4 regions of the Rhizobium sp. Leaf341 genome follow, and region 4 is predicted to be linked to each of the others. Evidence: predicted binding sites of a transcription regulator. Region 4 holds the regulator's gene; each other region holds the start of a gene.
The links. The regulator LexA, encoded in region 4, represses DNA repair genes until DNA is damaged. The targets are predictions, from matches to a motif close to TGTTCNNNNTGTGTTCNG.

Region 1 (7,830 bases), on a different contig from region 4:
ATCATCCCGGGTTCCCGAAGGGAGCGCGTAGCTCAAATACTGTCCCGCCACCCTTGTTGCCGAGGCTTGAATGAACGGAATGCCCGGCGAATGCCAGGCAGGACTACACGGAAAGAGCAGCCCGTCGCTTTGCGGCGGGAAGGTCGGATGTTCGAATCATCCCGGTTGCACAAGGCAATGCGTAGCTCAGCACAACCGTCCTGCCAAAACTCGTCGCCGGGACCACGAAGAAGACCCTGGGCGAATGCCGTCGGTGGCTACAGGGGCCACTTAGCGCCATCGGTGATGGAATGCGAGCGGTGAGTTATTCTCCGGCCAACGCTCGTCGTCCGGGTGCTGTGACGAAACGAAACTGAACCAGAAGGACTGCAAACGCAGAAAAGACAATGACAGAGGTAATGAGCGGACAGGATTTGATCGATGCCGGCATGAGCCAGGGCAAGTGGTTTCGCGATGCGCTGGAAGCGGCCAACCGGGTGCTGAGCGAGGGCGGCTCGACGGCCGATGCGCTGACGGTTGCCGGCGGTTATCAGCCGGGGCCGACCCTGCCGCTCAAGACGCCGAATGATGTGTTGATCCATATGAACATCCGCGCCGAAGATGCGTTCGAACAGGGTAATATCGAGAAGGTGAGTGCGACGATGCGCGAGCTTTCCCGCACGCCGGTCGTTCGCACGGCCGCGATCATGCCTGATGCCTGCCCTTCCGGGCCGGTCGGCACGATCCCGGTCGGCGGCGTGGTGGCGTCGGAAGCGATCCACCCCGGCATGCATTCGGCCGATATCTGCTGCTCGATGGCGATCTCGATCTTCCCTGATGTGGAGCCGAAGGCGTTGCTCGACGCGGTGCACGCTGTCACTCATTTCGGCCCGGGCAGCCGTCCACGCGGCGCCCAGATCAAGCCTTCTGACGCGACCTTGTCGGCGTTCCAGGAAAATCCGCTTTTGAAGGAGATCCTGAACATCGGCATCGATCACTTCGCCACGCAGGGCGACGGCAACCATTTTGCCTATGTCGGGCAGATGAAGTCGACCGGCGCTACTGCGCTCGTCACCCATCACGGATCGCGCGCTCCTGGCGCACGGCTCTATGACCGGGGCATGAAGATCGCCAACAAGTTCCGCGAGCAGCTGTCACCCGAAACGCACCGGGAGAATGCCTGGATTCCTGCCGAGAGCGAGGAGGGAGAAATGTATTGGTCGGCGCTGCAGACGATCCGTCAATGGACGAAGGAAAACCACTACGCCATCCATGACATGACGGCGGAAAAGCTGTCGGCGAAGGTAAGCGACCGTTTCTGGAACGAGCACAACTTCGTCTTCCGCAAATCCGACGGTCTTTTTTACCATGGCAAGGGTGCGACGCCGGCTTTCGACAACTGGGCCGAAGACGCGACCGATTTGACGATCATCCCACTCAACATGGCGGAACCGATCCTGATCGTGCGCGGCTCGAACGCTGCCCACGGCCTTGGCTTCTCCCCACATGGCGCGGGGCGTAATTTCTCGCGGACGGCGCATATACGCCGCCTCGGCGCGGAATTCGGCGCCGATAGCCGTGGTCTCAGCCCGAATAACATCGCGGCTGTCATGGAGAGGGAGACGTCGGGCCTCGACGCGCGCTTCTTCTCCGGCATTCCCGATATTTCGGAACTGCCGAGCGCCTACAAGAATGCCGCCAATGTCCGGTCGCAGATCGAACATTACGGCCTTGCCGAAGTCGTCGACGAAGTAATCCCCTACGGCAGCATCATGGCCGGCGATTGGCAGAAGGATGCGCCGTGGCGCAAAAAGCGCCGCTAACCAACTGAGAGGGCGGGTTGCCGCCCTCTCGACAGATCTGCCGATACGACGGTCGGCCAATCGCATTTCGAGGCTTCGCTGTCCGCATCAGGTCGGCACGAGCCTCTTTTTCATGGTTTCCGCCAGCATATCGACCATTTCGAGAGCCAAATCTGCGGGCGTGTCGATGCGCCGATTGGTCGTGTAGACATCTGCCGCCCGGTGACCAAGGCTAATTGCCATAACCGTTACACGCTCATCGCATTCAAGCTCAGCCACAACATTTCGAAGATGCCCCGGTAAAAGATCGGGGCCATTCGCCGCGAGCGTCGAGTCATCCATCGGAACTCCGTCTGATAGAACGAGCAGAAATTTATGGGGCTCTGATGCGTGAAGCAAACGTTCGCTTGCCCATTGGAGGGCTTCGCCATCGATATTCTCTTTAAGAAGATCTGGGCGTAGCATGTTTTTGAGTCTATGGCCGAGGGAGGAAACGCGCAGATCATCCGCTGAGCGATAAATGATATGAAGAACGTCACAGAGGCGGCCAGGTCGCCTTGGCGATCCCAGCTTTTGCCAACGCTTGCGCGATTTCCCGCCTTTCCAACTGACAGTCGTGTATCCCAGCACCTCTACCTTGCACCCTAGATTTCGAAGAAAGTCTTGAGCGATATCCACAGCGACAGCTGCCATCAGAATTGATTGTCCGCGCATTGATCCGGAGTGATCGACGAGAAGCGAGACGATGATGTCCTCACGTTTTGGCCTTGGGATTTGCGCAGCAAGATCGGACCCGGTCCGTATGGCGGCGAGCGTCCATTCAGTGCGTAGAGACGTGACCGAAAGCTCGTAGGTCTGCCAGGCGCGGTCGAGAATTGCGGCATCTTTTGGGTTAGGAGAGCCGAGCACGCGATCGAGGTCATCGCTTCTCGCGATTTGATCGAAATCGGTGGTGAATGCTTGATAATCCTTCCCCTTCACCAACACAGGCTCGGCAGCGCTGCGCGTAAACATCTTCTCGAAAAAACGCATGTTCAAGGTCCGATATATCTGGAAGCCAATCTGTGTCTCACATCGACATATCGCTTCGAATATTGTGAATTCGTTTTTAGCGGCGGCGACCTCACGGCACTAGACTGGAACGCGAATACAGCAAGAATTACAGCGTCGGCACCAATTACTCAAGGAGGAGCTTAAACGCGTCAAGATAAAACAACTTGCTCTTTGATCAGCCGTCGGCCGGTGCGAAATGCGGCACGCATGCAAGGGCATCGCGGGTTAAAACCCCACCCTCTCCGCCATCGGAGCCTTAGGCCTCCAGCCCTTCCAGTGATCTGCTGATGTCTCTTGGTCTGCACGGCATGCCCATGTGGCCAGGGCCATGCTGCGGGCGCGTCCCTGCATTAGCGACCCGACTGCCACCATGTCTGCGAATGTGACCGGGAGAGAGGTTGACGTTGCGTGCTTGCTCCCTGCGTAGGGCATGTGGCAAGGCTCTGAGCGATACGCATCCCCGTATGCAGCGCAGCGGATGTTCACGGCAGGGGGGATCAGCCCATGCAGCTGGCCGCGGGTCGACGTGCTGGCTCCAGGGAGCAGGGCGGATTTCTTCGGTGAAGAGACGTGGGTCATGCACGTTGCAGATCGATTCCCGTCGCCAAATCGTTTCCCCGTGTCGTTGTTGCAGCAGTCGCGAGACGACTTTGATGTTCTGCTGGCGAGGTCAAAGGTGATAGTCTGCCGCGTGTGATCTTTTCGAGGAGGAAAAGATCCGGAACACGGCAGGATGGCCGTATTCGACCAGCGGCAGGCGACCGTTTTTGACGTCGTAAAAACCCAGAGGAGGAATGGGAATGAGCAGGAACAGAGGTGTAGTGTATCTGCGGCCGGGCAAGGTCGAAGTGAGAGATATCGATGACCCCAAGCTCGAGGCACCGGACGGTCGTCGGATCGAGCATGGCGTCATCCTGAAGGTCATTTCCACCAATATCTGTGGGTCCGACCAGCATATGGTGCGTGGTCGCACAACAGCTCTGCCCGGTCTGGTGCTGGGGCACGAGATCACGGGCGAGGTCGTCGAGAAGGGCATCGATGTCGAGATGCTGGAAATCGGCGATATCGTCTCCGTTCCCTTCAACGTCGCCTGCGGCCGTTGCCGCTGCTGCAAGTCGCAGGATACCGGAGTCTGCCTGACCGTGAATCCATCCCGCGCCGGCGGGGCCTATGGGTATGTTGACATGGGCGGCTGGATAGGCGGCCAGGCCCGCTATGTCACCGTCCCCTACGCCGATTTCAATTTGCTCAAGTTCCCGGATCGCGACAGAGCGCTTTCGAAGATCCGCGATCTTACCATGCTGTCCGACATCCTACCGACCGGTTTCCACGGGGCGGTGAAGGCAGGGGTCGGTGTCGGCTCCACGGTCTATGTCGCAGGCGCGGGTCCGGTTGGTCTGGCAGCGGCCGCGTCAGCGCGCATTCTTGGTGCGGCAGTGGTGATGATCGGCGATTTCAACAAGGATCGCCTTGCTCATGCCGCCAAGGTTGGCTTCGAGCCGATTGATCTTTCAAAGAGCGACCGTCTCGGGGACATGATCGCCCAGGTCATTGGGACCGATGAGGTCGATAGCGCGATCGATGCGGTGGGTTTCGAGGCCCGCGGCCATTCCGGCGGAGAGCAGCCGGCGATCGTCTTGAACCAGATGATGGAGATCACCCGCGCGGCAGGCTCCATCGGCATTCCCGGCCTCTACGTCACCGAGGATCCCGGTGCCGTCGATGACGCCGCCAAAAAGGGAAGCCTGTCCCTTCGGCTGGGCCTCGGCTGGGCCAAGGCCCAGTCCTTCCATACCGGTCAGACGCCTGTGCTGAAATACAATCGTCAGCTCATGCAAGCCATCCTTCACGACCGGTTACCGATCGCCGACATCGTCAACGCCAAGATCATTTCGCTTGATGATGCCGCGCAGGGCTACGAGAGTTTCGACCAAGGGGCGGCGGTCAAATACGTGCTGGATCCCCACGGGGACCTGACACGAGCCGCGTAACCTGCCTCGGCCGCGTCGCGGTCTGCTGTCCTTGCTCGGCCGGTTCCAAGGCCGGGCAAGAACCGCCTTTCTGGTCGCCCACCTCATGCTTTCGATTCGTTTCGTCTCGCCGGAATGTTCCTTGGCACCTTCAACATGGCATGCGACGCCTGATTTCAACGTTGAGATCGGCGCGGCGACCGTCAGAAAGCTCAGGGTGTGCCGGCAAGCGGAGGTCCCCTGCCGTGTCACGAAACCTGCTGCAAATCCTTTGATGCAAAGCTTGAAGCAGAGAAGGGGAACGCGAACTGGAGGCGCAGGTCGATCGATTCGGCGCCCCTCCAGGGACTTGCGTCCCAGCACGCATCACGCTTTCTCCGCGTCGGCCTATTCCGCCGCGGCATGGCCCTGGCCAAAGCGTTTTTCGATATACTCGCCGACGAGCGCTTCGAAGTCGCCTGCGATGTTTGTGCCGCGGATGGTCAGTGCCTTCTTGCCGTCGATATAGACCGGAGCGGCAGGAAGCTCGCCGGTCCCCGGCAGGGAAATGCCGATGTCGGCATGCTTGCTCTCACCGGGACCGTTGACGATGCAGCCCATGACGGCAACCTTCAGGCGTTCGACACCCGGATATTTTTCCTGCCAGACCGGCATGTTGCGGCGGATGTCGTCCTGGATCTTCTGGGCGAGCTCTTGAAACACGGTCGACGTCGTGCGCCCGCAACCCGGACAGGCGGCGACGACGGGGACGAACTGGCGGAAGCCCATCACCTGCAGCAGTTCCTGTGCCACCTGCACCTCACGGGTCCGGTCGCCGCCGGGCTCGGGCGTCAGCGAGATGCGGATCGTATCGCCGATCCCCTGCTGCATGAGAATGCCGAGCGAGGCAGACGAGGCGACGATGCCCTTGGAGCCCATGCCGGCTTCCGTCAGGCCGAGATGGAGCGCGTGATTGGTGCGCACCGATAGCATGGCATAGGTCGGAATGAGGTCTTGAACGTTGGAAACCTTGGCCGAGAGGATGATACGGTTGCGCGGCAGGCCGATCTCCTCGGCAAGTTCCGCCGAGATCAGCGCCGACTGCACGATGGTCTCGCGCATCACCTGTTGGGCCGTCAGGGGAAAGCCCTTTTCCTGATTGTCGTTCATCAGGCGGGTCAGGAGCTCCTGATCGAGAGAACCCCAGTTGACGCCGATGCGGACGGGCTTGTCGTACTGGATCGCCCGCTCGATGATCGCGCCGAACTGGCGATCCTTCTTTTCCTTGAAACCGACATTGCCGGGGTTGATCCGGTACTTGGCCAAGGCTTCCGCGCAGGCCGGGTGATCGGCGAGCAATTTGTGGCCGATATAGTGAAAATCGCCGATCAGGGGCACGTCGAGGCCAAGGCGTTCCAGCCGCTCGCGAATGCGCGGCACGGCGGCCGCGCTCTCATCACGATCGACGGTGATGCGCACGAGTTCGGAACCCGCGCGATGAAGGGCCGCCACCTGGGCTACGGTCGCATCCACGTCGGCCGTATCGGTGTTTGTCATCGACTGCACGACGACAGGCGCGCCGCCGCCGACCAGAACCCCGCCCACATCCACCCCGACTGTTTCACGGCGTGGCTGCGGTTCGAAGGCGAAGGACATGGACATGATGGGCCTCGTGCATTCCCGGTCGGTGGGCGCTCCTGAGGTGCAGGAGGATCGCCACGCTGTCAACTGACGCTGCCTCCCGATGGCCGAAAAGCGGCATCGGCAGCAGCGGTGCTCCAACAGATCTTGGCGGCAAATTCGTGGCGCCTGTGTCGCTGCCTTGCGTGCCTTTGGTTCAGCCCTTTGCCGAATCGGCGTGGACCGCATGGCGCGAGAGAAGCAGAACGATAAGGAACAGTGCGGGAATTGCCGTGAAAATCGCGGAGAAGCCGACATGTTCGGCAATGAAGCCGATGAGGGACGGAGCAAACAGGATGCCGGAATAGCCCATGAAGGTGACGACCGAGAGGCCGATGCCCGGCGCCAGGCCCGGCAGGTTGCCGGCCGCCGAAAAGGCGATCGGGACCATGTTGGAAATGCCGATGCCGGCAAGCGCGAAACCGATGATGGCAACCGTTGCATCGGGTGCAAGCCCGGCCGTCACCAGGCCGACGAGCGCCAGCAGGGTGCAGACCCGTAAAGTCCTCACCGCACCGAAGCGGTCCCGGACGTGATCGCCGGCAAAGCGCATGATCGCCATGGTGGCCGAGAAGGCGGCAAAGCCGTAGCCCGACAAGGCAACCGACGCGCCCAGTTCGTTGCGCAGGTAAAGCGCGCTCCAGTCGATGACCGATCCCTCGGGAATCATCGAGAACAAGGCGATGATGCCGATCAGCCAGGGCAGCGGCGAGCGGGGCAGGGCCAGTTTTTCCGCCTGCGCCTCGGGGTGCGGATGATCCGCCATCACGAGCGGCCAGGCGACGGCGAGGAATGCAAGCCCGGCGATCGTCACGAGCACCGCATGCAGGATCTCGCCGAAATGCGCGATCGCCGGACCGCCGAGGGCCGCGCCGGCCAGGGCACCCAGGCTCCAATAGGCATGGCAGGACGACATGATCGCGCGCCGCATGCGCTTTTCGACGGCGACGGCGTTGGCGTTCATTGCCACATCCATCGCGCCGATGAAGCCGCCGAAGAGGAACAGTCCCACGAATGCGAGCGGCAGGCCCGGCATCAGGCTGAGCACCAGAAGAACAGGCACCAGGCATGCGGCCATCAGCTTGGAGATCTTCTGCGAGCCGAGCCGAGAAATCAGACCTCCTGCAATCGGCATCATCAGAAGGGAGCCGATCCCGAAGGTAAGGATCAGCAAGCCGAGCACGCCCTCGCTAATGCCGAGCCGGTCTTTCAGGATGGGGATCTTTGGCGCCCAGCTGCCCATCATGAAACCGTTCATGAGGAACAGCAACGAGACGGCGAGCCGGATCCGCGGCATGTAGCCCGATGGGGCCAGATCTGTCGGAGGAACCGAAGCGCCTGCGTTCGTGTGGTGGTCCATCCTCTGT
Region 2 (7,830 bases), 120 kb from region 4:
TCAACAACACGCCCATGGCGATTGCCTCCGTCGACGGCAACGGCCGGATCCTGCGCACCAATGCGCCGTTCCTGAAGCTCTTCTCCGGCGTCGTGTCGCAGGACGACATGGAGCGCGGCGCGCTGCTGGAGAGCGTGGCCCGCGTTTCCGAGCGTGGCCGCCTGCAGGAGGCGCTGGCTGCGGCCAAGGATCGGCAGAGTGATATCGCGCCGCTCGACCTGCCGCATCCGACCGACGACCAGCGATTCTTCCGCTTCTACGTCAACGCCGTGATCGACCAGAGCGAGCAGGCGCCCGAAGAAGCGGCGATCGTCTATGCGGTGGAGATCACCGAGCAGAAGGCGCTGGAGACCCAGATGGCCCAGACGCAGAAGATGAATGCGGTGGGAACGCTGGCCGGCGGCATTGCGCACGACTTCAACAACGTGCTGACCGCCATCCTCCTGTCGTCCGACCACCTTCTGCTCTCCGCCCGGCCATCGGACGCGAGCTTTGCCGACCTGATGGAGATCAAGCGGAACGCCAACCGCGCGGCGGTGCTGGTGCGCCAGCTGCTCGCCTTCTCGCGCAAGCAGACCATGCGGCCGACGGTCCTGAACATGACGGATGTCATCGGCGACCTGCGCATGCTGGTCGACCGCATGACTGGAACGCATGTGAAGCTCGAGGTCGAGTATGGCCGTGACCTCTGGCCGGTCCGCACAGACCTCGGCCAGTTCGAGCAGGTGCTGATCAATCTGGCGGTCAACGCCCGCGACGCCATGCCGAACGGCGGCACGATCACGATCCGGACGCGCAATCTTCCGGCCGACGAGGCGGCGGCGCTGAACCGGCGCGAGCTTCCGGCGGAGGATTTCGTGATCGTCGAGGTCAGCGACGAGGGCACGGGCATCGCGCCCGAGATCGTCGACAAGATTTTCGAACCGTTCTTCACCACCAAGGAGGTCGGCAAGGGAACGGGCCTCGGCCTCTCCATGGTGTACGGCATCGTCAAGCAGTCCGGCGGGTTCATCTATCCGGAATCCGAAGTCGGCAAGGGCACGACGTTCCGCATCCTTCTGCCGCGCTTCATCGAGGAGGCGCTGCCGGCCTCCGGCGAGGCCGGGGCGGCTGACCAGGCGTCGACGATCGCGACCTCCGCGCCTGCCAAGGCCGAGGAGCCGACGGACCTGACCGGCGACAGCGCCATCGTTCTGCTCGTCGAGGACGAGGAGGCCGTGCGCCGCGGTGGCAAGCGCATGCTGGAAACACGGGGATACAAGGTCTACGAAGCGGGCTCCGGCGTCGAGGCGCTGGAAGTGATGGAAGAGCTGAACGGCATGGTCGACATCGTGGTGTCCGACGTCGTCATGCCCGAGATGGACGGGCCGTCGCTCCTGCGGGAGCTGCGCAAGACCTATCCCGACCTCAAGTTCATCTTCGTGTCGGGCTATGCGGAGGACGCCTTTGCGCGCAACCTGCCGGCCGATGCGAAATTCGGCTTCCTGCCGAAGCCGTTCTCGCTGAAGCAGCTGGCTGTGGCCGTACGCGAGATGCTGGACAGCTAGCGTGCCCGCGCGACGCGGTCGTTGACGGCCCTGGGCCAGACTAGGGACGGCCCTGAGACGGCCCTGGCCGTGTCGCTCGGTCATGGACAACTGAAATGCTGCGACACGGTCCATGGTGGCCGTCAACGATCGGGATCTGTCGATGCGTCTGCTGCTGCTTCTCCTCGGTACGGTTCTCGTGCTGTTTACCGCCGGGCCGAGCCTCGCGGACACCTTCAAGACGCCCGAGGCCCTGATCCGGGCGCTCTATCGTTACGACCCGGACGACACGGATGCGGAAGCGCCATCGCCTTATACGCCCTTCTTCTCGGATGCGCTGAACGCCCGCTTCCAGGCCGACCGCGATCGCACGCCCGACGGCGAGGTCGGCGCGATCGACTTCGATCCGGTGATTTCCGGCAATGACGGCCGCGCGCGACATGTGACGCTCAGCCCGCCGATCGTCATCGATGACCGGGCCGAGCTGGAGGTGAGCTTCGAAAATGGGGAACGGGTGACGCTCTACTACACGCTGGTCCGGGAGCATGGCGGCTGGAAGGTCGACGATATCGCCAACCAGCAGGGCGACGTGCCCTGGAGCCTGACCGGGCTGTTGGACGACGCCAACAGGTGAGGCGGCGCCGAAGGCGAGCCGGAGCAGATAGCGAGCAAGAATCCAGGCGAGACGGAAAGCAGGCGAGACGGCAAGCACGCGAGACGGGGACGGTGCACCCGTCTCGCTGGTGCCTTGCCTTACATCATGGCGACGGCGATTTCTGCGGCGAGGCGCGCATTGTTTTCCACCAGGGCGATATTGGTTTCCAGGCTCCGGCCGTCGGTCAGCTCGAAGATGCTCTGCAGCAGATAGGGCGTGACGGCCTTTCCGATGATCTTGTCGCGATCGGCATTGTCGAGCGCGCGGGCGATATAGATCTCCATCTCGTCGCGCGGGATTTCGCTTGCCTCGGGCACAGGATTGGCAATGAGCATGCCGCCATCGATGCCAAGGCGATCGCGCATCCGCTGGAAATTGGCGATTGCCGCCGGGCTGTTCAGCATCAGAGGGCTCTTCAGGCCCGAGTCGCGCGACCAGAAGGCCGGGAAGATCTCGCTGTCATAGGTGACCACGGGCACGCCGCGGGTCTCGAGCACCTCGAGCGTCTTGGGGACGTCGAGGATGGCTTTCGCGCCGGCGCAGACCACGATGACGCCGGTACGGGCAAGCTCTTCGAGGTCGGCCGAGATGTCGAAGGTCTCCTCCGCCTTGCGATGCACGCCGCCGATGCCGCCGGTGGCAAAGACGCGGATGCCCGCGCGCGCCGCGGCGATCATGGTGGCGGCAACCGTCGTCGCCCCGGTGCGGCGCTCGGCGATCGCGAAGGCAAGATCGGCGCGCGAGACCTTCATCGCTCCGCGCGTCTGGGCCAGCGCCTCGAGCCGCTCGGCATCAAGGCCGATGTTCAGCGTGCCGTCGATCACGGCGATGGTTGCGGGAACGGCGCCCTGATCGCGAATGATCCCCTCGACGCTCCGGGCCATGTCGAGATTGCCGGGATAGGGCATGCCATGGGTGATGATGGTCGATTCCAGCGCCACGATGGCCGAGCCGCGCGCCTTTGCGGCGGCAACCTCGGCGGAGTAGGCGATCGGGAGATCATGCGAGATGGGGCGGGTCATGGGGCATCCTTTTCGGCACTGCTGTGATGGGCCTGTGAAGACAGGATTTCGGCGGGAGACACAAGGCGCAATTCCTGCGCCAGCCGTTCGGGTGAGAGATCCTCGGCGACGGCGAGTGGCGAGCGCACGGTGACCGCGGCGGCGGCAACGCCCGCCTGCAGGCAGGAGCCGAGATCCGCACCCCCAAGGAATGCGGCCAGGAAGCCGGCTGCCAATGCGTCTCCAGCGCCGGTGACGTCCGCAAGCGCATCGATATCGGGTGGCCGCACGGTGGCGACCAAATCGCCGCGAAAGGCGACGGCGGCGCGGCCGCCACGCGTGACGACGCCGGCGGCAATGCCCGCCTTGCGCAGGATCGCCGGCCAACCCTCCGCCGTCACGCTCTTCTCGCCGCCGATCGTCGTCGCCTCGGCCTCGTTGAGAAACAGGGTGTCGAGATGGGCGAAGGCCGCGGCAAGCTTGCCGACCTTTGCCGGGGAGATGGCGATGGCCGCCGTGGCCGCGCCGGCCTGCTTGGCCATCCGCAAGGCGTGATGCAGCGTATCCGACGGCAGGTTTGCATCGACCAGCACGAGGTCGGCGGCGTCCACGAGATCGCGCAGCGCCCGTTGCCGAAGCCTGCGCGGCGAAAACAGGGCGTAGAGATCCATGTCGGCAAGTGCGACGATCAGGTTCCCGTCGGCCTCGAGGATCGCGGTGTAGCTCGGCGTGCGACGGTCGAGAAAGGTGAACGACCGATCGACGACGCCCGCCGCCTCCGCTGCGCGCGAGACCGTCTCCCCCTGCGCATCGCCGCCGCGCGGCGCGACCATGCTGACAGCGCAGCCGAGGCGCGCAAGGCCACGGGCCGCATTGAAGCCGCCGCCGCCCGCTTCTTCGAACCAGTGTCCGGGATTGCTGGCGCCAAGCGTCGTCGCACCGGCGATGCGGCCCCGGCGATCGATATGCGCACCGCCGAAAACGACCACGTTCTTCATCGCGTTTCTCCCCGTTTCCCGCTGTCCATAAACCGATTCGCGGGGTGGCGGCGTGCGAAACAGGGATTTGCATCAAGGACATGGGAGATGTGGAACGTCCAGCGAACAAACATCGAATTCGATTGCTGCGTCAATGCGTTGAAGGCCTCTTGCGAAATGAGAACAAAAAGAGTACATACAGACCAGCGGCGGGTTCATTGCCTCGATTGACCCGATAACCTAAAGGTGGATGAAATGGCTCAGAACTCTTTGCGGCTCGTAGAGGACAAATCGGTGGACAAAAGCAAGGCGCTGGAAGCAGCACTCTCCCAGATCGAACGGTCGTTCGGCAAGGGATCGATCATGAAGCTCGGTGGAAAAGACAGCATTGTCGAGATCGAGACCGTTTCGACGGGGTCTCTCGGCCTGGATATCGCACTCGGCATCGGCGGGCTCCCCAAGGGCCGCATCATCGAGATCTACGGGCCGGAAAGCTCGGGCAAGACGACGATGGCGTTGCAGACCATTGCGGAAGCGCAGAAGAACGGCGGCGTCTGCGCCTTCGTGGATGCGGAGCACGCGCTGGATCCGGTCTATGCCCGCAAGCTCGGCGTCGATCTCGAAAATCTTCTGATCTCGCAGCCGGATACCGGCGAACAGGCGCTCGAGATCACGGACACGCTCGTTCGGTCCGGCGCGATCGACGTGCTCGTGATCGATTCGGTTGCGGCCCTGACGCCGCGGGCGGAAATCGAGGGCGAGATGGGCGACAGCCTTCCCGGCCTGCAGGCCCGCCTGATGAGCCAGGCGCTGCGCAAGCTGACGGCGTCGATCTCCAAGTCGAAGTGCATGGTGATCTTCATCAACCAGATCCGCATGAAGATCGGAGTCATGTTCGGTTCGCCCGAAACGACGACGGGCGGCAATGCGCTGAAGTTCTATGCCTCGGTCCGTCTCGACATTCGCCGCATCGGCGCGGTCAAGGAGCGGGACGAAGTGATCGGCAACCAGACCAAGGTCAAGGTCGTCAAGAACAAGATGGCACCGCCCTTCAAGCAGGTCGAATTCGACATCATGTATGGCGAAGGCGTCTCCAAGACCGGCGAACTGGTCGACCTCGGCGTCAAGGCGGGCATCGTCGAGAAGTCGGGCGCCTGGTTCTCCTATAACAGCCAGCGCCTCGGGCAGGGCCGCGAGAACGCCAAGTCCTATCTTCGCGACAATCCGGAAACGGCCCGCGAGATCGAACAGTCGCTGCGCCAGAATGCCGGCCTGATCGCCGAGAAGTTCCTGGAGGACGGTGGTCCGGAGCCGGACAGCGACGGCGACGACGCCGCGCTCGGCTAGGACAACATCGGGGGAGGCACCGTTCGATCGGTCGGCCTCGCCCGGGGTTCCGGCATCTAGGACGGCGGTCACGGCCTCGCGCTCTCGCCTTTTTTGTTCGTCGTCATCGTGCGGCGTCATCCTCGGCCGCTCCTGCCTGGAGCGGCCGTTTTGCCGTCTGCATGCTCCGTTTTGCCGTCTGCACGCTGGTTTCCTTCTGGAGAGGCGGTCTTGCAGGGGGGCGTCGTTCAAAAATGCGGGTGATTGTTTGCGGGATCGGGAGGTTGCGGGTCGTACAGCCGGACATGCGGCTGGACAGGCATTTGCGCGAGCGATAAAAGCCTCGGGTTCGCGCGAGCGCCCTGTTTCGATGGACGGCGCCTTTGCGAGTACGATCAACCATCGAGATTGCCCGGAGCCGCTCGTCAGCAGCCGCCAGGGTGCGCAGGGACGAAGGACCAGACATGAGCGGCGTAAACGAGATCCGGTCGACTTTCCTCGACTATTTCAAGACGAACGGCCACACCGTCGTGCCGTCGAGCCCGCTGGTTCCGCGCAATGATCCGACGCTGATGTTCACCAATGCCGGGATGGTGCAGTTCAAGAACGTCTTCACGGGCCTGGAACAGCGCCCCTACTCGACGGCAACCACCGCGCAGAAATGCGTGCGGGCCGGGGGCAAGCACAACGATCTCGACAATGTCGGCTACACCGCGCGCCACCACACCTTCTTCGAAATGCTCGGAAACTTCTCGTTTGGCGACTATTTCAAGGAACGCGCGATCGAGCTGGCCTGGAACCTGATCACCGGCGAATTCGGCATCGACGCCAAGCGGCTGCTGGTCACGGTCTACCACACCGACGACGAGGCCTTCGGTCTCTGGAAGAAGATCGCCGGCCTGTCGGAAGACCGCATCATCCGCATTCCGACCAGCGACAATTTCTGGGCGATGGGCGATACCGGTCCCTGCGGTCCCTGCTCGGAAATCTTCTACGATCATGGCGACCACATCTGGGGCGGTCCTCCCGGCTCGCCGGACGAGGATGGCGATCGCTTCATCGAGATCTGGAACCTCGTCTTCATGCAGTACGAGCAGGTCACCAAGGAGCAGCGTCTCGACCTGCCACGCCCGTCGATCGATACCGGCATGGGCCTCGAGCGCGTCGCGGCCCTGTTGCAGGGCAAGCATGACAATTACGACATCGATCTCTTCCGCGCGCTGATCTCGGCCTCCGAGGAAGCGACGGGCGTCAAGGCTGAGGGCGACCGGCGTGCCAGCCACCGCGTGATCGCCGATCACCTGCGGTCGGCAGCCTTCCTGATTGCCGATGGCGTGCTGCCGTCGAACGAGGGCCGCGGCTATGTTCTGCGCCGCATCATGCGCCGCGCGATGCGCCATGCCGAACTGCTGGGTGCCCGCGAGCCGCTGATGTGGAAGCTGCTGCCGGCCCTGGTCGGCGAGATGGGCCGAGCCTATCCCGAACTGGTCCGGGCAGAGCCGCTGATCTCGGAAACGCTGAAGCTCGAGGAAACGCGGTTCCGCAAGACGCTCGATCGCGGGCTCGGTCTGCTTGCGGATGCGACGGCCACGCTCGACAAGGGCGACACGCTCGACGGCGAGACGGCGTTCAAGCTTTATGACACCTACGGCTTTCCGCTCGACCTGACGCAGGACGCGCTGCGCGGCCGCGGCATCGGCGTCGACCTCACCGGCTTCACCGACGCCATGCAGCGGCAGAAGGCCGAGGCCCGCGCCAGCTGGTCGGGGTCCGGCGACACGGCGACGGAGACCATCTGGTACGAGCTCAAGGATCGCTTCGGCGCAACGGAGTTCCTCGGCTACGATACGGAGACGGCCGAAGGCGTGGTGCAGGCGCTGGTGCGCGGCGGAGCGCTCGTGGAGGCGGCATCCGTCGGGGAGAGCGTCCAGATCGTCGTCAACCAGACGCCGTTCTACGGCGAGTCCGGCGGCCAGATGGGCGATACTGGCGTCATCGCATCCGATGGTGCACGCCTCGTCGTGACCGACACGCAGAAGCGCGGCGAGGGCGTCTACGTCCATACCGCGACGGTCGAAGAGGGCAGCATCAAGGCCGGCGATGCGGTGGCGCTCACCGTCGATCACGCGCGCCGCGGCCGGCTGCGCGCCAACCATTCGGCCACGCACCTGCTGCACGAGGCATTGCGCGAGGTTCTCGGCACCCATGTGGCGCAGAAGGGGTCGCTCGTCGCGCCCGAGCGCCTGCGGTTCGACGTCTCGCATCCGAAGCCGATGAGCGCCGAAGAGCTGAAGATTGTCGAGAACATGGCCAACGAGATCATCGTCCAGAACACGCCGGTGACG
Region 3 (7,830 bases), on a different contig from region 4:
CATAGGCATAGCGGCTGCCGAAACGCGAGGGAACCACGGGCGCAAAGCCGAACAGGCGGATCTGCCCGCCATGGGTATGGCCCGACAGCGTGACGGCGACCCGCGCCGGGACCGTCGGGAAGACGTCTGGCTCGTGCGCCATGAGGATGACGGGTGCATCGTCGGTGATGCGCGCGAGCGTCCCCGCGAGATCGTCGAGGCCGCGCGCCGGCAGCAGCTGATCCGCAAGGCCGGCAAGCCAGAAGGCCTGACCATCCTTTTCGAGGCGCACGGCCCGGTTTTCGTAGAGCGGCACGCCGAGGCTGTCGAGCACGTCCTTGACGACCCCGGGGCGGCCGCTTTCCATGGCCTGGCGATCGTCGAGCCAATCATGATTGCCGAGAATGGCGTGAACGCCGAGCGGCGCCTGCAAGGGCCGCAGCGCCGCGCCCCAGGCGTCCGGCGGCACCTGCGTTCCCAACATCATGCCGGAGAGAAAGTCCCCGAGAAGCAGGATCATGTCACCGCCCAGGCGATTGGCCTGGTCGGCAATCTCGGCAATGCGGGACGCCGGCATATAGGGATCGCAGGCATGGAGATCGCTGATCAGCACGAGCCGCAGCCGCAGCGCCCGAGGCCAGCCGGGCGGCACGATCCGATGGGTGACGACGCGCGGCCGCCGACGCGGCTCGATGCCGATGCCGTAGGCGGCGGTGGACAGAGCCGCCAGGACGAGCGCCCCGGCAGTGCGGAGAAACCCGCGCCGGGACAGCACTCACTCGTCCTCCTGGAACAGGCGGAACTGCGAGGCCTCGAGATCCTTCGGCGGCACGAGACCGAGATGTTTCCAGGCATTGACCGTGAGCACCCGCCCGCGCGGCGTGCGCTGGATGAAGCCCTGCTGGATCATGTAGGGCTCGATGATATCCTCGATCGCATCGCGCGGCTCCGACAGGCCCGCCGCGATCGTCTCGATGCCGACGGGGCCGCCGCCGAAATTGAGCGCGATCATGTGGAGATACCGCTTGTCGAGCTGGTCGAGGCCCATATTGTCGACCAGCAGCCGCGTCAGGGCTTCGTCGGCGATCTGCCGCGTCACGGCCTCGGCCCGCGCGACCTGGGCGAAATCCCGCACCCGGCGCAGGAGCCGTCCGGCAATGCGCGGCGTTCCCCGCGCCCGCCGGGCAATCTCGCGCGCGCCCTCGTCGGTGATGGCGAGCCCCATCAGCCGGGCCCCGCGCCGCACGATCAGTTCCAGTTCCTCGACGGTGTAGAAGCTGAGACGCACGGGAATGCCGAACCGGTCGCGCAGCGGCGTCGTCAGCAGCCCGAGCCGGGTGGTGGCGGCAACGAGCGTGAATTTCGAGAGGTCGATCTTGACCGACCGGGCGGCCGGCCCCTCCCCGATGATGAGATCGAGCTGAAAATCCTCCATGGCCGGATAGAGAATTTCCTCCACGGCCGGATTGAGACGGTGGATTTCGTCGATGAAGAGCACGTCGCGTTCTTCGAGATTGGTCAGGAGCGCCGCGAGATCGCCGGCCTTGGCGATGACCGGGCCCGAGGTCGAGCGGAAATTGACGCCGAGCTCCTTCGCCATGATCTGCGCGAGCGTCGTCTTGCCGAGACCGGGCGGACCGACGAACAGCACGTGATCCAGCGCCTCGCCGCGGTGCTTGGCCGCCTCGATGAAGACCTTCAGATTGGCGCGCGCCTCCGCCTGGCCGGTAAATTCGTCCAGTGACTGCGGCCGAAGCGCGGTGTCGAGATCCTCGCCGCGCTTTTCGGGAGAGATCAGGCGGTCATCGTCGTCCGTCATGCAAGGAGTTCCATTCCCGGGGTGAGGCGCGCAGCCTTCCGGTCAAACGTACCGATTTTCTGGCAGCCGGCCCGCAGGCCCGACCGCGCGACGAGAGAATCAGCCGGAACCCTAGACGGGACGTCCGGCTGGAGAAACACGATATCGAGGTCCCCGGCATGCGCGCCGACGATCTCCGCCGAGGACTGCCGGAGCAGACGCATCGGCATGATCTGCGATGGCGGAATATTGCGTTCCCCGCGTCAGATCGAGCCGGCCGCGACGGTCTTTCGGGATCGGACGCTGGCCTTCGGATGTTGGGATCGTCAGAGCGCCCATCTGTAGCAGCCTTTCCTCGTTGCTGTGCCAATCTTACCGGGAAACCGGGGCCCGAACAATCACTGCGACAGTTCGCGCAGTCCGAGACGGATGAGCTTGGCGCTATCGCCGCCCTCGCCGCCATTGCGCAAGGCGGCGGCGATCGCATTGGCCGCCTGGTCGCGGGAGTAGCCGAGATTGGTGAGAGCCGAGACGGCGTCGGCCACCGGCGCAGGCACGGCGCCTTCGCCGAGTTCCTGCTTGAAGCCGATGCCGGCCGCGGCCTCGCCCGCAAAGGCGGGCGCCTTGTTCTTCAGCTCGGTCACGATGCGCACCGCGACCTTCGGGCCGACGCCGGGCGCGCGCGAGATCGAGGTCTTGTCCTGCAACGCGATGGCATTGGCAAGTTCGCCAGGCGTGAGAACGGAGAGCACGGCGAGCGCCACCTTGGCGCCGACGCCCTGGACGCTCTGCAGCAGCCGGAACCATTCGCGCTCGAGCGCCGACAGGAATCCGAACAGGCGCAGCTGGTCTTCCCGCACATAGGTTTCGATGAAGAGCACGGCAGCCTCGCCGGCCGAGCCGAGCTTGCCGAGCGTGCGCGCCGAACAATAGGCGACATAGCCGACGCCATGGACGTCGATCACCACATGGTCGTCGGCGATCTCGTCAATCGTGCCTTTCAACTTGCCAATCATCCGCGTCGGTCCCAAAGAAAAAGAAAGAAGCTGGCCGGCGATCCATCACGCCGGATGGTTCACGCCGTGGCGGCCGCGATGCGATGGGCGAGGCTGCCGGCGAAACTCTGCCGATTGTGCGCATGGCAGATGGCGATGGCCAGCGCATCGGCGGCATCATTGCCCTTGAAGGTCGCTTTCGGCATCAAAACCTTGATCATCATATGGATCTGCTGCTTTTCGCCGTGCCCGACGCCGATCACCGATTTCTTGACGGCATTCGGCGCGTATTCCGCCACCTTCAGGCCGGCGCGGGCGGGAACCAGCATGGCAATGCCGCGCGCCTGTCCGAGCTTCAGCGTCGCGACAGCATCCTTGTTGACGAAGGTCTGCTCCACGGCGGCTTCGTCCGGCTTGTGGAGATGCAGAATGTCGGCCAGGCCGTCATGCAGCTGGCAGAGACGCGAGGCCAGATCCGCATCGCCGTCCGACAGGATCGTGCCCGACGCCACGAAGCGCAAGGTGTTGCCGAGCGTGTCGATCACGCCCCATCCCATGCGCCGGAGCCCGGGATCGATACCGATGATGCGAATCGTGGATTGCATGAAAATATCCTAGTCTTTGCCCCCGGACGCTGCCAGCAAAATGTGAACAAAACAAAAACATCCGGAAGGCTTGAATATGCCATGCCCTTTAACTCGCGAAGAAGGGCGCTTACATGACAAGGACATTCATCAATTGAAGGCCGCTTGCCATGGTCCCCTTTTCCATTCTCGACCTGTCGCCCATCACGCAGGGCAGCACTGTTTCGCAGGCGCTCGACAACTCGCGGCGCCTCGCGCAGGAGGCGGAGCGCGCCGGCTATGAGCGCTTCTGGCTGGCGGAACACCATGGCATGAGCGGCATCGCCAGCGCCGCAACGGCCATCGTGATTTCGCACGTGGCCGCGGGAACGAAAACGATCCGCGTCGGCTCGGGCGGAATCATGCTCCCCAACCATTCGCCCCTCGTCATCGCCGAACAGTTCGGCACGCTTGCGGCTCTCTACCCGGGCCGGATCGATCTCGGTCTCGGTCGCGCGCCGGGCACGGATATGCGCACGGCGGCCGCGCTCCGGCGTCACATGGAGGGCAGCGCCAATGCCTTCCCGAACGACGTCGTGGAACTGCAAGGCCTGCTCGGCACCCCGCAAGAGGGACATGTGATCGCCACGCCCGGTTCTGGCACGAACGTGCCGATCTGGCTTCTCGGGTCCAGCCATTACAGCGCCCAGCTGGCCGGCATGCTCGGCCTGCCCTTCGCCTTCGCGTCGCATTTTGCGCCCGACATGCTGTTTTCGGCGCTTGAGATCTACCGCGAGCGCTTCGAACCCTCGGCGATCCTCGACAAGCCCTACGCCATGGTCGGCATCATGGGCGTGGCGGCGGATACCGATGCGGAGGCGCGCCACCTCTTTACCTCGATGCAGCAATCCTTCGTGGCGCTCCGGCGCAATGCGCGCGGGCAGTTCCCGCCGCCGGTCGACAGCATGGACGGTCTGTGGAACGCCTCGGAAAAGGCTTTCGTCGATCATGCGATGAGCTATGCGATCGTCGGCGGACCCGAGACGGTGCGCCGCAAGACGCAGACGTTCCTCGCCGACACGCGCGCCGACGAGCTGATCATCTCCATGCCGATCTTCGACATGGACGCGAGGCTGACGTCGGTGCGCCGCTTCGCCGAGGCGCGTCAGGAGCTTGCGGCCGCAGCCTGACGTGGCTCAGCCGCGCAGGCTGGCGGCCATGCGGCGAAGCTCGCCCGTGGCCGCGCCCGGTGCGCCGGCGTCCAGCCCCTGCCCGACCACCACCCGGCCCCGTCCGAGCGATTTCGCCGTGTAGAGCGCGTCGTCCGCTGCGCGAAACGCAGCATCGCAGGTGGTCGCCCTGTCCGTGACATGGCAGAGCCCGAACGAGGCGGCAATCTCGATCCGATGCCCCGGCGGATAGGCGCCCGACAGGTAGAACGGCGCCGACAGCGCCTCGCCGAGCTTCCAGCAGGCCGCTTCGGCATCTGCAAGGGTGACGGCCGGCATCAGGATGGCAAATTCGTCGCCGCCGAGGCGGAAGAGCCTGTCCTCCGTTCGCGCATCGGCGCGAAGCCGTGACGCAACCGCGCGCAGGAGGTCGTCGCCGACCGCGTGGCCATAGGTGTCGTTCACACCCTTGAACCCATCGAGATCGAGGCAGGCGACGACAAGCGCCCCCATGGCCGCTTCCTCGTCGTAGACGCTGTCCAGCAAAGCCCGGTTGGCAAGGCCGGTGAGAACGTCATGCGTCGCGGCGTGCGCCATCTGGCGCTCGCGGGCGACCAGCATCTGGGCGGTCGTCTGCGCGATGCGCAAGAGCAGGACGCCCCCCGCCATCAGCACGAAGAAGATCGTCAGGATCAGCGGCATCGCCTGGTAGAGCATGTCGCGCGCCGGCGTCGGCGGACGCCAGGAAAGGACCTGAAACTTGCCGTTCGGACTGACGGCGATCTCTGTGCGGGCCCGCTCGGGCGCAACGTCTGTCAAAGGACTGACGCGGGCGTCATCGAGCAGAAACCGCGTTCCGAAAAAATCCTTCAGGCTGCCGCCGATCGGCATGGCCGTGATCAGCACCGGCGCGCGATCCCCCTTCAGCCGCGCCGTGCCGAAATCCGGCTGGAACAGGCTGGCCGACAGCAGCACGGCCTCCTGTCCGATAACCTCGATCCGACTGGCGGCGATGGGCTTGGGAATGCCCGGACTTTTGGGTGCCGTCTCGCGGCGGCGCACATCGGCAACGAGCATCTTCGCATCCGCGACGATCCGGTCGGCGCCACGGGAAAAGAAAGGCCGGGTGGCGACCGTCTCTTCCGTCCGGGAATAGAGGATGCTGTCGTCCGGATTGAGAACGGCGGTAAAGCGGGTGCGCGACGTTCCGATCAGGGACGCGCCGATGTTGCGGTCCGCCCAGTCGAAGTCGAACGTGGTGTCGAGCTTGGCGATCGCCTCGTCCCAGATGGTCCAGGAGGTCAGCGTGAATTCGATATCGGCGATCCACAGAGCGAGGTTGCGCTTGACCAGCGTCTCCTGCTGGATCCGCGCCTCGCCATCGATCCGGGCCGCGCCGAAATAGGGTACGGTCGCCATGGCGGCGATGAAAAGGGCGACGCCGCCAATGGCGGGTCCCACGAGTTTCAGGTGAACGAAGCGCAATCCCGGCCCGCTTTCCAATCCAGCATTCAGGTTGGACCCGCACGCAATCCCGCGCGCCGGACGCCCGTGAAGCGTCCGCCGATCCATCGACCGATGCGAAAGAGGCCTCGATCTCGACGAGGCGTCGGCAGCAGCAGACAGGCCGCATGCTGATCGACAGGCGTTACGATAAGGTTAGCGCAGACGCAGCAATACACCGAAAAGCATAGGATAGAGCCGTGATCTGCAACCTGTAATCAGGCCGACAGCTTGGCCATCACCTCGTCGGACACTTCGAAATTGGCGTAGACGTTCTGAACGTCGTCGTCGTCTTCCAGCGTGTCGATCAGCTTCATCAGGGATTCCGCCCGCTCCTCGTCGACCGGAACGCTGTTCTGCGCCTTCCAGATCGCCTTGACGGTCTCGGCTTCGCCGAGCGTCGCCTCGAGCGCCTTGGACACCTCGCCGATATCCTCGAAGCCGCAGATGATCGTGTGGCCATCCTCGTCGCTGGTGACATCCTCGGCACCGGCCTCGATGGCCGCTTCCATGACGGCGTCCGCGGTGCCGACATCCGGCTTGTAGGTGATTTCGCCGACACGGTCGAAGGAGAAGGAGACCGAGCCGGTTTCGCCCAGCGCCCCGCCGGCCTTGGTAAAGGTCGAGCGGACGTTGGAAGCGGTGCGGTTGCGGTTGTCGGTCAGGGCCTCGACGATCACGGCAACGCCGCCCGGGCCGTAGCCTTCGTAGCGGATTTCGTCATAGTTCTCGCTGTCGGCGCCGGACGCCTTCTTGATGGCGCGCTCGATATTGTCGCGCGGCATCGACTGCGCCTTGGCGTTCTGGATAGCGAGGCGCAGGCGGGCATTCATCGAGGGATCGGGAAGGCCGGCCTTGGCCGCGACGGTGATTTCGCGGGCAAGCTTGGAAAACATCTTGGATCGCACGGCGTCCTGGCGGCCCTTGCGATGCATGATGTTCTTGAACTGTGAATGGCCGGCCATGGCGCCCTCTTGGATAAACTCTGCCGATGATGGGATCGGGCCGCCTTATAATTTCATCCGGCCGGTTCGTCCAGCCTGTTGTCCGGCGCAATGTCGCCGGTCTCCTCACAACCCCTGGAGAAGCAGGATCAGCGGTTTTTTCGGCAAGGTTGCGAGAGACACGGTGACCGTGGCGCTGCCCGCCGTCGCCCGGTCGAAACCGGGGCCGAAGAGGCCGAGGAAGCTTTCGACCGGCGGCCCGCGCCGATGCATCGGAAGGATCAGCGCCGAGCGCAGCCGGCTGACGACACGCACCATGCTCTCCGCCCCCATGGTCAGCCCGCCATCCACCGGCACCATCACGACGTCGAGCCGGCCGATCTCGGCATAATCCGTCTCGGAGAGTTCGTGGTGGAGATGGCCGAGATGACCGATGCAGAGGCCCGCGACCTCGAAGATGAAGATCGAGTTGCCGTCCGGCTCCATGGCGCCGCCATAGCCGGCACGGATATCGGTCGGCACGTTGCGGATATAGGCGTCGCCGACGACGAGGTCGTGATCGGCCGCACGGCCGTTGTCGCCCCAGCCGTGCAGCACATGGGCGATCTCGGGTCCCGGCGTCAGCGTGTAGTGGGTGGAATGCGCCTTGTTCATCGTCGCCACCTGGGGTGGCCGCGCCGGGCGGTGAAACCCGGAATAATCGGTCGCGATCGTCACGCCCTCCGGCGTTTCCAAGAGAAAGGTGGAGTGCCCTAGAAAGGTGATGGCGACATTTGGATCGCGCGCGGCCGCCGGCTGCAGGTCGGGGACAAAGCCGCCGGCGCTCGCCAGCTGGACAAACCCGGCGTCCGGCAGGGTCTGCGCGATGGCCTGGCACTG
Region 4 (7,830 bases):
CAAGGTTGCCGCCATACACGCTTGCTTCGGCAACCTGCTCACCGGCTGCAAAGAGGCGTTTCTCGGAAAACTGCGTCATCGCCCAGTCGAAAACGCGCTTCGCCTCGGCGACCCGTTCCTTGTCCGTCGCAAGCCCGTTCAACGCCAGGTCGACCCGCCGGCCACCCTGTTCCATCGAAGCGACAATGCCGTAGCCATAGCCCTCGGCAAAGCCGGTGACATAACCGTCCACGCCGATCTCGGCCGACAACAGCGGATTGCGGTTTCTCTGGCGGATCTTGTTCCATTCGAACTCCGGCTGCCGGAAGAGCGCGACGTCGTCCGGATAGGCGGAACGCAGATGCCGTGCGAGGGTGACGAGATCCCGCATCGTTGTCAGATTGCCTGCCGCCGGGAGACCCGTCGGATTGGCGAAGGTCGATGCCTTCAATCCGATGTCGCGCGCCCGTGCCGTCATGCGTTCGGCGAACTGGTCTTCGCTGCCCGTCATGCCTTCGGCCAGAATGATGCAGGCATCATTGGCGTATTGCACGATGACGCCCTGCAGAAGATCGGCGACGGATACGCTCGACTTCAAGGCCGCAAACATCGTGGAGGTGCCGGAGGGGGCCCCGCCCGTCCGCCAGGCATGTTCGCTGACCGGAAAAAGCGTTTGACGCGACAGGCTCCCATCCTTGAGCGCAGACAGCACGAGCTCCACGGTCATCAATTTGGCCATGGATGCGGGCGGCACGGGTTCGTCGGCGGCCTTCGCCAGAAGGATCGTGTCGGTCAGGGCGTCGATCACCAGGGCTTGGCGGGCCTTGGTTTCAAACTCCTGCGCCTGCGACGGGGTGCCGAGCAACGCATGGACCATCGCGATTGCGAGCACACCGCCCCGCTTCAGCCGTTGCACGGAGCACCCTCCACGCCGGCGCAGACCATACGCCGCCTAGCGGGCGTTGCGTTTGGCATGGGCCACGATCGCGGATGACGTAAGAGCGTGCGGATCGACCATGATCGCGTCGAAGGCCGCTTCCGATGGGCTCACACGTGCCTCGACATAGGCGGCCGCATAGAGGACGCCGTTGCCCGGACGGCCGACATTGCCGGGACGCTCTGCCGGGATCGGGCCGATGTCCGGCAACGTCACGAAAGCCTCGAGCGCCTCCATGGCACCCGGTGCCCGGAGAACGTGCTCCGGCTCGGCGAGCGCCGTCATCGACGAGTCCCGATCGAGCGAAGAAACGGCAGACGGTGCCGGGCGTGTGCGCCCTGTTTGCTGCGATGATGCCTGCTGCGATGATGCCTGAGACGGAACGGGAGCAGAGCCGAGTCCAGCCGACCCGAACGTGCGCACCTGCCGCGCGAGCGGCTCGTTCGAGGCGACCATGACGCCGGACGCGATCTGTCCCTCGGGCGCGATGCCGGGAACGCGGCTTCCCTTCGGCGCGTAGGATGCCATGAGATACGGCATGTCGTTGCCCTCGAGCGGCGCGCGACCGACATACTGGACGCGAACCTGCGCGCTGCCCTTGCGCTTGATGTCGAGCAGATCGGCCGTCTTCGAGGAAACGTCAATGATCCGTCCGAACTCGTAAGGACCGCGATCGTTGACACGGACGATCACGGAAGAGCCGTTCTCGACATTTGTCACGCGGGCATAGCTGGGCAGCGGGAACGTCGGGTGAGCGGCGGACAGGTGCGCCGTGTCGTAGACTTCGCCGTTCGCGGTCAGGCGTCCGTGGAAGGCAGATCCATACCAGGAGGAGATGCCGACCTTGTTGTAGCTGAAATCCTCTTTCGGCGTGTACCAGGTATCCTTGACCTTATAGGGCTTGCCGACCTGGTAGCGCCCACCGCCTTTCGGGATGTTCTTGCCGTCGGCGACGCGGGGGCTCGCCTTGACGCCATAGACCGACTCCGGAAAATACTCTTTGCTGCGCTTTTTCGGGGCATTGACCTGCCCTGTGGTCCCACAGGATGTCAGCACCAGACAAATGGCCGGAACGGCCACAAAGCCTGCGCTTTTCGCGAGAAGACGAGCATAATGTCTGAAAGTCATGTGTCCCATTGCCGCTGTCTGACGAACCGATACCCCTACCCCCGTAGGTGGACCGATCGTACCAAAAAGATACAGTCGTCAAAAATGACAGCAACATGGCGTAAATGCGAACGCCACAGCAGTGATGCGGACGGAATTGATGTTTATGGTTAATACTTGGTTAATTGGCGCAAGGGACGATATCAGCAGACATATTCAATGATCGTATAGGTAACGCCGACGATGCGACCGCCGGGATCGCGCACGAAGGAGGGAATATACTGTTCTTCCGGCGGCACGCAGACCTCGGCCCGCTGTTCATAGGCCTCGCCGTTCACAGGCGTCGCGAACGAGAGGCCCGCCAACGCGATTTCATCATAATCCTTTGCCCCCGGAGTGCCGAGTGCAGCAACGGCCGGCTGCGACAAAGCAACACCAAGAACGAGAGCCGAGATCGTCAAGACGTTCCGCATTGCTCATCTCCATCGTTACGATTGATCTACTCGCTGGAACCCGCCCGACTGATTTTTGTTCCATGGACCGCCACGAGCGCTCGCGCCGCGCGGTCCGCGCGCATGACATTGCCGAGACCCAGCGCGAAGCCGAGTTGACGATCCCGCCGTGAGCCGCTAATCCGGTGAAACCCTCGCATGCGCGCATCCGGAAGAGTGTCCGAGTGGTTTAAGGAACCGGTCTTGAAAACCGGCGTGCGGGAGACCGTACCGTGGGTTCGAATCCCACCTCTTCCGCCACAAGCCTATGTTATAGCTTATCAAAATTGGTTGACGAATTTCGCCGCCTTGGCTGGACCCGCTGCAACATTGTCAACATATCCTGCAAGAGTGCTGCAACTGCAGACGTGTTACAAAATATTCGGTTCACTGTTGTAGGTAAGAATTGGCGTTCGACCTATGCATTGAACGCTACGAGCCTGGAAAAGCCGGAGGTTTTGGGCTGGAACCCTACCGCGGCTTTTTGGAGATTGTTCAGTGATAGCGAACGCACGCCATGAAATTTTGATGGCAGCGGAAACGATCCCTCGGGTCTGGCAACGGCTTTATTCGGGTTCCAGACGCGCTATGCTGAGGCCCGCCGAAAGGCGTCGGAAGCGCAACCATTATACCCGACCGAGTGACGCCGGCGTTAGAGTGGTTCGCGGAGGGGTCGCGGTCATCTTCATCAAGCGTGGCGGGCAGCCCTGAGGGCGTCATGTTCACAGATCACCCGCGCGACGCATCCTCTTGGCAGACCTAGGCCTCCGAAATCTCCGAACCTCTTCGGGCGACCCAACGCTACGCGACAGGTGCGGCTTAGGACGGAGACCGTCGTCCTAATTTTTTCGGGGCCATTCCTGCATCGGTTTCGAAAGGCTTGACCGACAGACGGACGCAGTGGCGCCCCTTCCGCGATCCTGTGGCTGCTGGTCCCAAGAAAAGTTGGAAAAGCAGGCCCCTCCTCTTGCGCTTCGTCTGGGATGATTCTAAACGCTGGCCACGGCTCGTTGATCGACCCTAAGAGGCCTCGTGGCGGAGTGGTGACGCAGAGGACTGCAAATCCTTGCACCCCGGTTCAATTCCGGGCGAGGCCTCCATTCTCACCCGCTTCTCCCCTATCTGTCTGATCAAGCAACCTGTTTTCCACAGGCGCGGCAATCTTGAGGTTCAGCGGTTACCCTGGCGAGCTCCGGTTGGCTGATGTCGCTCTCCCGGTGAACGTCGTGTTGCGCAGTGGCGTAGCCCCAAGGCCGCACCTTGATCAACCTAGCCATTTGAAGCTTCATGATGACGGAGATACTTATCCCGAGCAACATCGTCCAGGGCGAGCACTGCATATGGCGGTGATGGGGAGTGGACGGATGTTTCGACTTCTGTCAGAAGGACCTCGGACGCGACTGCCGCTGGTTCTAGAGCGGGGTCGGGCGACAGATTGACGTCACGTCGCTGCCACGAGGTTACGGCGGCCGTCCAAATTTTCCAATGGTAACGACAGAGCCGTCGCCTCAGGCAGCTGCGGCCGCCGTGACGAGGGTGCGCCTCTCTCCCCTTTGCCGTTCAGTGCATCTTTCCCGCATCATCGCCTTGAAATCCCTAGGGATCACTCCGCGTAGGTTACACGCCGTTAAATCGGTGGCAGGCGTCAGATTCCCGTTGAACCCGCTTAAGCCATCGCTATTCTTCATTTAGCGTCCACGAACGGACGCCACAGAGATTCCTTGGGGGGATAAACACAATGTTGACACTGGCACGGCTGACAGGCGCGCTTGTTTTGGGCACGATTTTGATGTCCGGAACGGCACAAGCGGAAGATCTCGTCTTCTCGCTCAAAAACGGCACGCAATCCGTCCTCACGCGGTTCTACACGTCGCCCGTCGGCGTCAGCGAATGGGAAGGTGACGTATTCGGCGAGCAGGTTCTCAATCCGGGCGAGACCATCGAACTGACGATCGCAGATGGTCGCGATGTTTGCGATTATGACATGCGGTTCGAGTTCGAAGAGGGATCGAACCTCGCAACGACGGAAGACAAACAGAACCTCTGCGAGATGGGATCCTACACGATCCACGAGTGACCGAGGTCTGGTCGCGCCGCGCCATGCTTGCGCGGCCTTTCCGGCACTCCGGAGCAGCCTGGCGTCTCTGTTAGAGGGAGCTGGCTGCTCCGACGGTGGTCATCGGGACACTGTTGCCAAGGTCGTTGTTGGCATATTTGATCACGAGGATACTGAGGACGGATGCAAGCATCCCGACGAAAATCATTCTCATAGACATGATCCTTTGCGCAAAAGCGCGGAAAAAGTGGGGCCGCGAGGTCGGCCTTCTCAGTCGAAATCACCGATCCGACCGTGCTGTTCCAGAACGACGGATGGCTCGCACTCTCCGATCGCCACGCGTCCGCGCCTGGAGAGGGCAATCGTCCCGGCGTGCGTTTCCGCCAGCCGACCCGCCAACTGCCGTGCAGCGTCGGCACTTTCGGCCATGATCGGTTCGCGTGACTGAGAGACCTCGCCCTCGTTCACATCGAAGACCAGGACTTCAAAACTTTCCGTTGTTCCCGGCATCTCGGTCTCCGCAGCATTCGGACGGTTAACGCGGCCGCCTGCAACCGGTTCCACAGTCCCGTCACACGACTCAATCGATAGGAGAACGGCACTGTCGCTCGGCGACAGGCTTTGGCCACCACGTACCGAAACGCAACTGCTAGCCTGATCCCGTGGAACGTTCATACGACCAAGGACGCGAGACGAAACCGCACGCACAACATCACGCGCGCGCTTTCGCGACACGACGACCGGGAGCGAACCCATCGCACCAGCGGCCATCTTGCTCGGTCAGCGATACCGGTCGCCGATTTCTGTCCGACGTGGTGCGGTCAGGTGTGCGTGGATTTTACTGATAGCGGCGAATCAAGCCGACAAGCTTTCCTTGAACCTTGACACGGTCCGGTCCGAAAATGCGGGTCTCATAGGCGGGATTTGCTGCTTCCAGGGCCACGGACGCTCCTTTGCGTCGGAAGCGCTTCAAGGTCGCCTCTTCGTCATCGACCAGCGCAACGACGATCTCACCGGGGCTCGCGCTGTTGGCGTTCCGAATGATCACGGTGTCGCCATCGAGAATACCGGCATCCACCATGGAGTCCCCGCGGACCTCCAGGGCGTAATGTTCGCCGCTGCCCAGCATGAAGGCGGGTACGGCAATGTCATGCGTGTTGTTCTGAATGGCGGAGATCGGAACCCCCGCCGCGATGCGGCCCATGACAGGAACCGATACGCTGTTGTCGTTTCCCACCGCCAACGGCGGCGTCAGCGGTGTCTCCGAAGCGGGAGCCGGACGGCTTCCCTGGATGACGCTGGGCGTAAAGCCGCGCTTCGGCGGAGTGGACGCGAGATAGGCGTCCGGCAATTTGATCACCTCCAGCGCGCGCGCCCTGTTCGGCAGACGCCGGATGAAACCCCGCTCCTCGAGCGCCGTGATGAGACGATGGATGCCGGACTTGGATGCCAGCTCGAGGGCATCCTTCATCTCGTCGAACGACGGCGGGACACCCGATTCCTTCATGCGCTCATGAATGAAAATCAGCAATTCTTGTTGCTTGCGGGTCAGCATGATCAATCGACTCCAGAGTCACGAAACAAAGCAAGAACAGTGTTATATGTTCCTCATGTGTTCTGCAAGTCCCATTCCGCCTAACTCAACTGTCGTCGGCTCGCTTCCCGCTATTTCCATCAGCTTTTTTCTTGGTTTGGAGGCGCTTCTGGCACGATACGATCTCTCGATCGCGCAGAGGCCAAGCATCATACAGAAACGCCGTCGCGAAGACATTCGCAACGGCGAAAACTGTTCGATCGTGATAATCGGAAACGGAATCAGAACGGAATATCGTCGTCCAGATCCCGCGAGAAACCACCGCTAGATCCGCCGGCACCCCCGCCGGACCGGCCGCTGGAAGACGACGCCGGACGGTCGTAGTCGTCGCCATAGTTCGGGCCGCTGCTGCCGCCGTAATCGGCGCCACCGCGGCTTCCGCCGCCTCCACCGCCGCCGCCGCCGTCACGTCCGTCCAGCATGGTCAGCGTCGAATTGAAGCCCTGGAGCACCACTTCGGTGGAATAACGGTCGTTGCCGTCCTTGTCCTGCCACTTGCGTGTCTGCAACGCGCCTTCGAGGTAAAGCTTCGCGCCCTTCTTCACATACTGTTCGACGACTTTGCAGAGACCCTCGTTGAAGACGACAACCGTGTGCCATTCGGTCTTCTCGCGCCGCTCGCCGGAATTCCTGTCCCGCCAGCTTTCGGAGGTGGCGATGCGCAGGTTGGCAATCGGCTTGCCGTCCTGCGTCCGCCGGATTTCCGGGTCCGCACCGACATTTCCGATGAGGATCACCTTGTTTACGCTACCAGCCATCTCTTTGTCCTGTCTCCTGAACGCGGCTCGACCATCCGCAGTGTGCCGGAAGCCTACGCTTTTCGACGTGGCTTTTCGCCCCCGGCCGGCGGCAATCCACAGTTTGCAAATTTGTTCTTTATTTGTTCTAGGTGTTCGCTATGATCCTGTCAATCGAGCGACGCGCCAGACGGGTCGTGCGGGTTCGCAAGACGGACCGCGCGTTCCCTTCCGGCCGCCATCCGTCCGGCGGATTGCTTCAGCGTGGAATTTCGGTTTCGCGCGACGCCGGCTCGACATATGAAGTATCGATCTTAAGTAATGGCTTCGTCCCCACACAGAGCATCCTACCATGAGCGAATTCAAGACCATTTCGATCCGCGGTGCGCGGGAGCACAATCTCAAGGGGGTTGATCTAGACCTCCCGCGCAACAAGCTGATCGTGATGACCGGCCTTTCGGGGTCGGGAAAATCGTCGCTCGCATTCGATACCATCTATGCGGAGGGGCAGCGCCGCTATGTCGAGAGCCTCTCGGCCTACGCGCGCCAGTTCCTTGAAATGATGCAGAAGCCGGATGTGGATCTGATCGAGGGCCTCTCGCCGGCGATCTCGATCGAGCAGAAGACGACGTCCAAGAATCCGCGTTCCACCGTGGGGACGGTGACGGAAATCTACGACTACATGCGGCTGCTCTTCGCGCGCGTCGGCGTTCCCTATTCACCGGCGACCGGCCTGCCGATCGAAAGCCAGACGGTCAGCCAGATGGTCGACCGGATCCTGGCAATGGAGGAAGGTGCCCGCCTCTACATCCTCGCGCCGATGATCCGGGGCCGGAAGGGGGAGTACAAGAAAGAGCTCGCCGAGCTGATGAAGAAGGGCTTCCAGCGTGTGAAGGTCGACGGCCAGTTCTACGAAATTGCGGACGTGC

Region 1: a site for LexA is predicted at 2,908-2,925, ahead of ASG03_RS00940 (cobaltochelatase CobT-related protein). Genes of this name have one in related genera too.
Region 2: a site for LexA is predicted at 4,339-4,356, ahead of recA (recombinase RecA). Genes of this name have one in related genera too.
Region 3: a site for LexA is predicted at 3,420-3,437, ahead of ruvC (crossover junction endodeoxyribonuclease RuvC). Genes of this name have one in related genera too.

What each region holds. Positions count from the first base shown of each region.
Region 1 is NZ_LMPE01000002.1:207,161-214,990, reverse strand. Features, by position in the region: gene ASG03_RS00945 (RtcB family protein) at 399-1,802, shown strand; gene ASG03_RS00940 (cobaltochelatase CobT-related protein) at 1,890-2,813, opposite strand; gene fdhA (formaldehyde dehydrogenase, glutathione-independent) at 3,635-4,825, shown strand; gene ispG (flavodoxin-dependent (E)-4-hydroxy-3-methylbut-2-enyl-diphosphate synthase) at 5,192-6,445, opposite strand; gene ASG03_RS00925 (MFS transporter) at 6,621-7,823, opposite strand.
Region 2 is NZ_LMPE01000015.1:128,686-136,515, reverse strand. Features, by position in the region: gene cckA (cell cycle histidine kinase CckA) at 1-1,547, shown strand, start outside; gene ASG03_RS15535 (DUF3828 domain-containing protein) at 1,690-2,160, shown strand; gene ASG03_RS15530 (pseudouridine-5'-phosphate glycosidase) at 2,280-3,203, opposite strand; gene ASG03_RS15525 (carbohydrate kinase family protein) at 3,200-4,180, opposite strand; gene recA (recombinase RecA) at 4,415-5,506, shown strand; gene alaS (alanine--tRNA ligase) at 5,950-7,830, shown strand, end outside.
Region 3 is NZ_LMPE01000005.1:222,999-230,828, forward strand. Features, by position in the region: gene ASG03_RS08285 (metallophosphoesterase) at 1-754, opposite strand, end outside; gene ruvB (Holliday junction branch migration DNA helicase RuvB) at 755-1,798, opposite strand; gene ruvA (Holliday junction branch migration protein RuvA) at 2,176-2,793, opposite strand; gene ruvC (crossover junction endodeoxyribonuclease RuvC) at 2,853-3,377, opposite strand; gene ASG03_RS08310 (LLM class flavin-dependent oxidoreductase) at 3,527-4,525, shown strand; gene ASG03_RS08315 (sensor domain-containing diguanylate cyclase) at 4,532-5,989, opposite strand; gene ASG03_RS08320 (YebC/PmpR family DNA-binding transcriptional regulator) at 6,226-6,972, opposite strand; gene ASG03_RS08325 (MBL fold metallo-hydrolase) at 7,078-7,830, opposite strand, start outside.
Region 4 is NZ_LMPE01000015.1:6,677-14,506, forward strand. Features, by position in the region: gene ASG03_RS14970 (D-alanyl-D-alanine carboxypeptidase family protein) at 1-856, opposite strand, end outside; gene ASG03_RS14975 (septal ring lytic transglycosylase RlpA family protein) at 932-2,044, opposite strand; gene ASG03_RS14980 (hypothetical protein) at 2,227-2,496, opposite strand; tRNA gene ASG03_RS14985 (tRNA-Ser) at 2,686-2,775, shown strand; tRNA gene ASG03_RS14990 (tRNA-Cys) at 3,541-3,614, shown strand; gene ASG03_RS15000 (hypothetical protein) at 4,304-4,591, shown strand; gene ASG03_RS15005 (hypothetical protein) at 4,841-5,080, opposite strand; gene lexA (transcriptional repressor LexA) at 5,409-6,125, opposite strand; gene ASG03_RS15015 (single-stranded DNA-binding protein) at 6,386-6,922, opposite strand; gene uvrA (excinuclease ABC subunit UvrA) at 7,254-7,830, shown strand, end outside.